Linked DNA regions of Pokkaliibacter sp. MBI-7. Each later gene encodes a partner of the first gene's protein in a complex. Links are inferred from orthologs where the notes say so. Each region holds a gene or a part of one and is shown in the gene's direction. Other genes may lie near its edges.

What was found. The genes of interacting proteins can lie anywhere in the genome.
Region 2: the proteins of hisF (region 1) and hisH are in contact, whole or in part, in a crystal structure (PDB 6RU0), measured with the Thermotoga maritima proteins. The link is inferred for Pokkaliibacter sp. MBI-7 from one-to-one orthologs. Residues at the interface, in WP_004080486.1 of Thermotoga maritima: Met1, Leu2, Ala3, Arg5, Ser40, Glu41, Asp45, Glu46, Ala70, Glu71, Ile73, Asp74, Ile75, Pro76, Phe77, Asp98, Lys99, Ser122, Gln123, Glu161, Thr195, Leu196, Asn247, Arg249, Glu251; in WP_004080484.1 of Thermotoga maritima: Asn15, Arg18, Arg22, Arg117, Leu118, Pro119, His120, Met121, Gly122, Trp123, Asn124, Asn134, Gly135, Tyr136, Tyr138, Val140, Tyr158, Glu180, Lys181, Ser182, Ser183, Lys184, Ile185.

The regions. Positions count from the first base shown.
Region 1 is NZ_JARVTG010000001.1:2,685,466-2,689,644, forward strand. What follows is about bases 707-3,562. They hold hisF (imidazole glycerol phosphate synthase subunit HisF), read left to right. Parts: upstream 707-1,675; coding sequence 1,676-2,449; downstream 2,450-3,562. Other genes in these bases: argB (acetylglutamate kinase), read left to right, coding at 707-768; QCD60_RS12005 (transglutaminase-like cysteine peptidase), read left to right, coding at 2,658-3,305; QCD60_RS12010 (hypothetical protein), read left to right, coding at 3,508-3,562. Outside these bases: more of argB, read left to right, coding at 1-706; more of QCD60_RS12010, read left to right, coding at 3,563-4,179.
Region 2 is NZ_JARVTG010000001.1:2,961,614-2,965,082, reverse strand. What follows is about bases 1-2,808. They hold hisH (imidazole glycerol phosphate synthase subunit HisH), read left to right. Parts: upstream 1-983; coding sequence 984-1,634; downstream 1,635-2,808. Other genes in these bases: pyrE (orotate phosphoribosyltransferase), read right to left, coding at 2,477-2,808; hisA (1-(5-phosphoribosyl)-5-[(5-phosphoribosylamino)methylideneamino]imidazole-4-carboxamide isomerase), read left to right, coding at 1,698-2,432; hisB (imidazoleglycerol-phosphate dehydratase HisB), read left to right, coding at 381-974; QCD60_RS13290 (AsmA family protein), read right to left, coding at 1-174. Also shown: more of pyrE, read right to left, coding at 2,809-3,118. UniProt on the Escherichia coli protein: IGPS catalyzes the conversion of PRFAR and glutamine to IGP, AICAR and glutamate. The HisH subunit catalyzes the hydrolysis of glutamine to glutamate and ammonia as part of the synthesis of IGP and AICAR.

The DNA.
Region 1 (4,179 bases):
TTCGCCCGTGACATCGTCATGCTCAAGCTGGTCGGTATCAACCCGGTGGTGGTGCACGGTGGCGGACCGCAGATCGGTGAGCTGCTGGAGAAACTGAAGATCGAATCCCACTTCATCAATGGCATGCGTGTGACCGATTCCGCCACCATGGATGTAGTGGAAATGGTACTAGGTGGACAGGTCAACAAAGACATCGTCAACCTGATCAACACCAACGGCGGACGTGCTATCGGCCTGACCGGAAAGGACGCCCGTCTGATCATGGCCAAGAAGATGAAGGTCACCCACAAGACGCCTGATATGGAGGCGCCGGAAATCATCGACATCGGCCATGTTGGCAGTGTTGAACGAATTAACCGCGAACTGCTTGATCTGCTGGTCGCCAGCGATATTATCCCCGTCATTGCTCCGATCGGGGTGGATGAGGAAGGTAACTCCTATAACATCAACGCCGATCTGGTGGCAGGCAAGGTGGCTGAAGCGCTGGATGCAGAAAAACTGCTGCTGCTGACCAACATTGCCGGTCTGCTCGACAAACAGGGTAAGGTTCTTACTGGTCTGTCGCTGGCGGATGTCGACGCCCTGATCGCCGATGGCACCATCACCGGTGGTATGCTGCCGAAGATCGACTGTGCACTGGAAGCGGTGCGTAATGGCGTCAAACGTGCGCATATCATCGATGGCCGCGTTGCACATGCCACCATGCTGGAGCTGTTCACCAACGAAGGTGTGGGCACCCTGATTACCAACGAAAAACTCAAGGCTTGACGGTTGTCTGCAGGCCGGTGCACTCCCCTGCACCGGCCTGCAGATGGGCTGACGGATGTAAGGTAAACAATGACGGAAAGTCTCAGTCCCAAGGCCCGCAAGGGCCAGGCAAAGCAGCGGATTCTGGAAGCCCTGGCACGGATGTTGGAGCATGCGCCGGGTGGGCGCATCACCACGGCAGCACTGGCACAGGAAGTCGGTGTGACCGAAGCGGCACTGTATCGCCATTTTCCCAGCAAGACGCGGATGTTTGAGGGGCTGATCGATTTTGTCGAGGAGAGCCTGTTTAGCCGCATCAACCTGATTCTGGAACGCGAAGCCAGTGCGGCGGTGCGCTGTCAGCAGGTGCTGACGCTGCTGCTGGCATTTGCCGAAAAAAATCCGGGTCTGGCGGTGCTGCTGGCCGGTGATGTGCTGGCCGGTGAGGATGCACGCCTGCATCAGCGTATCCGTCAGGTGTTCGACCGTATTGAGACCCAGCTGCGGCAGATCCTGCGCGAGGCCGAGCTGCGTGAGCAGCTGCGTACCCTGAAGCCGCCCAGCGTCTGTGCCAATCTGCTGATGGCCTTTGCCGAAGGCCGCCTGCGTCAGTTTGTCCGCAGTGAGTTCAGCCAGCCACCGACCGAGCACTGGCCGGAACAGTGGGTGCTGCTGAAAGCGCCACTGCTGCGCCCTGCCCCACTCAGCAAGGCGAGTGATGCAACTCCCGCCACCGAAGAACATCATGGGCACGACGACCAGCATGGCGGTGACGAGGTTTCAGCGCTGGATGAGCATACGGCCGTCAGCGAAGAGCAATTTTAAATCGAATATAGCCGTGGGGTGATGGGAGGTAAGTGACTCATCGCCTCGCCGCTGGGGCCGCGGTTGCTATACTGCGGCCCTGACTTACCCGGAGACTTGTTTCATGGCATTGGCAAAACGCATCATCCCCTGTCTGGACGTCGACAACGGCCGTGTGGTCAAAGGCGTGCAGTTCCTTGATATCCGCGATGCCGGTGATCCGGTGGAGGTCGCCAAACGCTACAACGAACAGGGTGCAGATGAAATCACCTTCCTCGACATTACTGCCAGTCATCAGGACCGTGACACCATGGTGCATGTGGTAGAAGCCATTGCCGGACAGGTATTCATCCCGTTGACGGTCGGTGGCGGCATCCGTACCTGTGATGATATTCGCCGTATGCTTAACGCCGGTGCCGATAAGGTTTCAATCAACACCGCCGCGGTCACCAATCCTGACTTCGTGCGCGAGGCCTCCGAGCGCTTTGGTGCTCAGTGCATCGTGGTCGCCATCGACTCGAAAAAAGTCAGCCAGCCCGGCGAGCCTGACCGCTGGGAAGTGTTCACCCACGGCGGGCGTCGTGCCACCGGACTGGATGTGATCGAGTGGGCGAAAAAACTGGTGGCACTGGGCGCGGGGGAAATTCTGCTGACCAGTATGGATGCTGACGGCACCAAAAATGGCTTTGATCTGGGCGTGACCCGTGCCGTCAGTGAGGCCGTGCCAGTGCCGGTCATTGCCTCAGGCGGTGTGGGTAATCTTGATCATCTGGTGGACGGTGTGCTGCAGGGCAAGGCCGATGCAGTACTGGCCGCCTCCATTTTCCACTTCAACGAGTACAGCATTCCAGAAGCCAAGCAGTATATGGCGGCTAAAGGTATTGAAATGCGTCTGTAACGGCACGCCGCACTCGGGTGTGGGCTTGACGGCCAGGGTCCGTACAGGCCATTAACAAATAGCTGTGCCAATCGGCTTGCACAGCAGCCATATTCTTACCAGACTTGTTGATCAGTCACCTGCGTCGGCGAGGCGTCTACGGGGTGCATGGACTGAACCATGACGTTTCGCGCAGGACTCCGGTCCTGGTATGAAGGAGCCGTGCCGAATGCTGATCCGCGCTGTGCTGCTGTGCCTGTTACTGCTGCCCATGGGTTGGCTGATGGCCGCCTATTCCGGCTTCAGCAGTGTGGTATTGCAGCGTGTAGAGAGTCAGTACGGTGCGGCGGCCAAACGCCGGGTGCTGGACTGGGAGGGGTTGATGACCGATTCGACCCTGCTCAAGGCGCAGGAAAGTACCAAGCTGCGGGCGGTCAATGACTTCTTTAATAAGGTACGCTGGCTGGATGATCTGACCGTCTGGGGCAAGAATGACTACTGGGCCACGCCGCTGGAGTTTCTCGAACGCAATGCCGGTGACTGCGAAGACTTCTCCATTGCCAAGTACTTCACCCTGCGTGAACTGGGGGTGCCGGAAAGCAAGCTGCGTATCATGTATGTAAAGGCACTGGCCTATAATCAGGCCCATATGGTACTGCTGTATTACGCCTCGCCCAGCGCCATGCCGGTGGTACTGGACAATATCAACCCGAAAATTGAGCCCGCCAGCAAACGTACCGATCTGGTCCCTGTATACAGCTTCAACGGCTCCGGATTGTGGCTCAATAACTCCCCGGCCGGGCAGAAAGTAGGTACCTCAGACCGCATTGGTCCCTGGCGTGATCTGCTGGCGCGATTGCAGCAGGAGCGGCGCTGAGCAGTGATTCAGGAGTGCTGAAGGGGTTAGGCACTACAGCGACAAGATGCATTTCGGTCATAAAAGGACCGGGGCGCACAAAAAATCGTCAGGTCAGTGCACAGGCGGATTTTTTGTTTTATGCTTCTGCTTCAGTCTGTAACGGAATTCGTCAACTAACCCGGCAACCCCCGCCATCACAGCAAACAGTAAGGATAGCCACATGAAGCGAGTATGGCTTGCCCCCTTTTCTCTTATGATGCTGGCCCTCGGTGGTTGCCAGCAATGGTCTGAGCAGAATCTCAAGACCGCCGTGCCACGTGCCGATACCTATCCCTACAGCACCCAGCAGAAGATGGAAACAGCCCATCACTGGGACGTGCTGGCCAAAGACATGGCTGAGCGTATTGCCCAGTCGTTGCCGGATCATCAGGTCGCCATTTACGTTGAGCCACCTGCCACTGCCACTACTTTCTCCACTGCATTCCATAGCCTGCTGCAGAGTCAGATGGTCAAGCAGGGCCTGCATGTCACGCTGGAGCCTGGCCTTGGCGCTGTGCATACCCGTTATACGGCGCAGCTGATTCAGCATAAAGATCTTGATGGTGCACGCCCTGTGCCCGGCACCTACACCGTGTTGGCCACTGGCCTGGCAGTCATGCGCAATGCCGTGAAAAACAGCTGGGAGAACAGTTATCTGGCGCTGCCGCTGGTCGGCCTGGGCGCGGATTATGGTGCCGGTCGTACCGTCAGCAATGAAGGCATGGAAGTACTGATTACCACCGAAGTGGTCTACGGCAGTAACCTGCTGATGTCTGAGTCCAACATGTACTACATCAACGCCGGTGGCAAAGACCACTATGTGGCGAGTGACAGTGCCTGGCAGGGCAAGACC
Region 2 (3,469 bases), 280 kb from region 1 along the record:
CCAGCTCATCGGACCTTTAATTTCGAGCTGCAGTCCCGTTTTATCCTGCACCATCTCACCGATGCGCTGGCGGTAATCGTTCGGATCAAAAGCGACCAGCAGATAGATCACCACCAGTGCCAGCAAGCCAAACAGCGCCCCAAGCAACCACAGGATTATTTTTGTTGCCTTCATGTTCCCTCACTCAATTGCATCGACAGCCACACTTGTCGCAACGCCAAAGCATCTACCAAGCCGTATAGCTTTTGTTAGTAACGGTTCTAACCCGAAGCACAAGGCTTTATACTTTCATCCTCGCAAAATCAGCGGTAATTCCAGACGGACGATGTTGTTTTTGCTTATTTGACCTCGACTCACGATCAATACTAGGGGAGCCTGGCATGGCAGAGCGTACCGCCAGTGTGACGCGCAATACGCTGGAAACCCAGATCACCGTAACGGTGAACCTGGATGGCAGCGGACAGTTTAAATCAGTTACCGGCATTCCTTTTCTTGACCACATGCTTGAGCAGGTGGCACGACACGGACTGATTGACCTGGACATCCATGCCAATGGCGACCTGCATATTGATGCCCATCACACCGTCGAAGATCTGGGCATCACCATGGGCCAGGCCATCAGCAAAGCGCTTGGTGACAAGAAAGGCATCACCCGCTACGGCCATTCCTATGTTCCGCTGGATGAAGCCCTGTCGCGTGTCGTTATTGATTTCTCTGGCCGTCCAGGCCTGCACTTTGCTGTGCCCTTTACCCGGGCAAGCATCAATGGTCTGGATACCGAGCTGTTCTTTGAGTTCTTCCAGGGGTTCGTCAACCACGCTCTGATGACCCTCCATATCGATAACCTCAAGGGCCACAACAGCCATCATCAGGCAGAAACAGTATTCAAAGCCTTTGGCCGCGCCTTGCGCATGGCTCTGACTGCCGACGAGCGCATGCAGGGCATCATGCCTTCCACCAAAGGCTGTCTTTAAGGAGCCATCATGAGTTCGGTTGCAGTTATTGACTATGGCATGGGCAACCTTCACTCGGTTGCCAAAGCGCTAGAGCACGTCAAGCCCGGTGAGCAAGTGCTGGTATCCAGCGACAAAGCAGTGATCGAGAGTGCTGACCGGGTGATTCTGCCCGGCGTCGGTGCCATTCGTGACTGCATGGGCGAACTGACCCGTCTTGGACTGGACCAGGTGGTACACCAGGTTGCAGCATCAGGCAAGCCGTTGCTGGGTATCTGCGTGGGTGTGCAGCTGTTGATGGAGTTCAGCGAAGAGAATGGTGGCCATGACTGTCTGGGCATATTCCCCGGCAAGGCTCACTTCTTTGGTGACCATCTGCAGGATGAGGGCGGTGAAAAGCTGAAGGTGCCTCACATGGGCTGGAACGAAGTCAAACAGACCGTCGACCATCCTCTGTGGCAGGGTATTGAGCAAAACAGCCGGTTCTACTTTGTCCACAGCTACCATATTCAGGCTCAGCAGCCTGAGCAGGTTGCCGGACGCTGCCACTATGGCCTGGATTTCGACGTCGCGCTGTTCCGCGATAATGTATTCGCGGTGCAGTTTCACCCCGAGAAGAGCCACAGTGCAGGGTTGCAATTGCTGAAAAACTTCCTGCACTGGAATGGCCAACCCGCATAACCTGAAGGTATACGGCAACCGGCCGCTTACCTGTGAAGATAGCAAGTTTGTGAAGAGAACATCATGCTGGTAATTCCCGCAATAGATCTTAAAGATGGCCAGTGCGTACGTTTACGTCAGGGCCGCATGGATGACTCCACCGTGTTCTCCAGTGACCCCGTCGACATGGCTGGACGCTGGGTAGAACAGGGCGCACGTCGCCTGCATCTGGTCGACCTGAATGGCGCCTTTGCCGGTAAACCAGTGAATGGTGATATCGTCCAGCGCATTGCCAAGGCGTTCCCCAACCTGCCGATCCAGATTGGTGGCGGCATCCGCAGCCAGGAGATTATTGAGGCCTATCTTGCTGCTGGCGTGCAGTACGTCATTATCGGCACCAAGGCAGTGAAGGAGCCCGAATTCGTGACTGAGATGTGCAAGCGTTTCCCGGGTCACATCATCGTGGGTCTGGATGCGAAGGATGGCATGGTTGCCATTGATGGCTGGGCGGAAGTGACCAGCGTTACCGCGGTAGAGCTGGCCAAACGTTTCCGCGATGACGGCGTCGACAGCATTGTTTACACCGACATCAGTCGTGACGGCATGATGCAGGGTGTGAATGTGGAAGCGACAGTCGCCCTGGCACAGCAGTCAGGATTACCGGTTATCGCCTCTGGTGGTGTTACTGACATGCGTGATATCGAGGCACTGGCGAAAGTGGCCGATCAGGGTATCGCTGGCGCCATCACCGGCCGTGCTATCTACGAAGGCACGCTGGACCTTCGCACAGCGCAAGCCCTGTGTGACCAGAGTAAATAAGTAGTAATGCGGAGCCAGATTCCTTCTGGCTCCTGTACCTCACGTTATACGCCATAGCTTTGGCGATACTGGCGAATGGCAGCAAGCTCTGCTTCCTTGTCACCCTGCTCAGCCAGAAACTCGACGATCTGCTCCAGACTGATAATGCTGGCAACAGGCATGCTGTAGTCACGCTCAACTTCCTGAATGGCTGACAGCTCACCCTTGCCTTTCTCCTGACGGTTCAGGGCAATGACGACACCTGCCGGTGTTGCACCATGCTGCTCGATCAGTGCCATCACCTCACGAATAGCCGTACCCGCAGTGATTACGTCATCAATAATGAGCACACGACCCTGTAAAGGCGCTCCTACCAGGTTGCCACCTTCACCATGATCCTTGGCTTCCTTACGATTAAACACATAGGGCACGTCACGACCATGATGCTCAGCCAGCGCGACGGCAGTGGCAGCAGCCAGAGGAATGCCTTTGTAAGCAGGCCCAAGAATGACATCAAACTCGATGCCACTTTGCAGGATAGCTTCGGCATAGCACTTTCCTAATCTGGCCAGCGCCAAACCACTATTGAACAGACCCGCATTGAAGAAGTAAGGGCTGGTTCTGCCCGACTTCAGGGTAAACTCGCCAAAACGCAGTACCTGTTGCTGAATAGCGAACTCAATAAACTCGCGTTGATAGGCATGCATGTTTTGTCCTCTGCGTGATGGGTTGAAACAATGCGCGCATTTTAACTCACCACTCCCAGTGCAGCATCCGCTTTGCATGGATTTGATTAATACACGCAATATCAAGCAAATTCGCCACACAACCATGGCATTAATAGCCAAAAGTGCTATAGACGCTAGCCTCGACAGGGAGTGTGCAGTTACACTATGCCGGGCTGAACACACTTGACATCCGCATGAACCCCCAAAAGGTGTTATAATTCGCGGACTTAGAGGCAGCTAATAAGTAAGTAGCTTTTAGGCAGCACGCCGTCGTAGTAGCCGATTAAAATTTCTATACTTGCTACTCCCAGATTTTTGCATGCCCAGTCA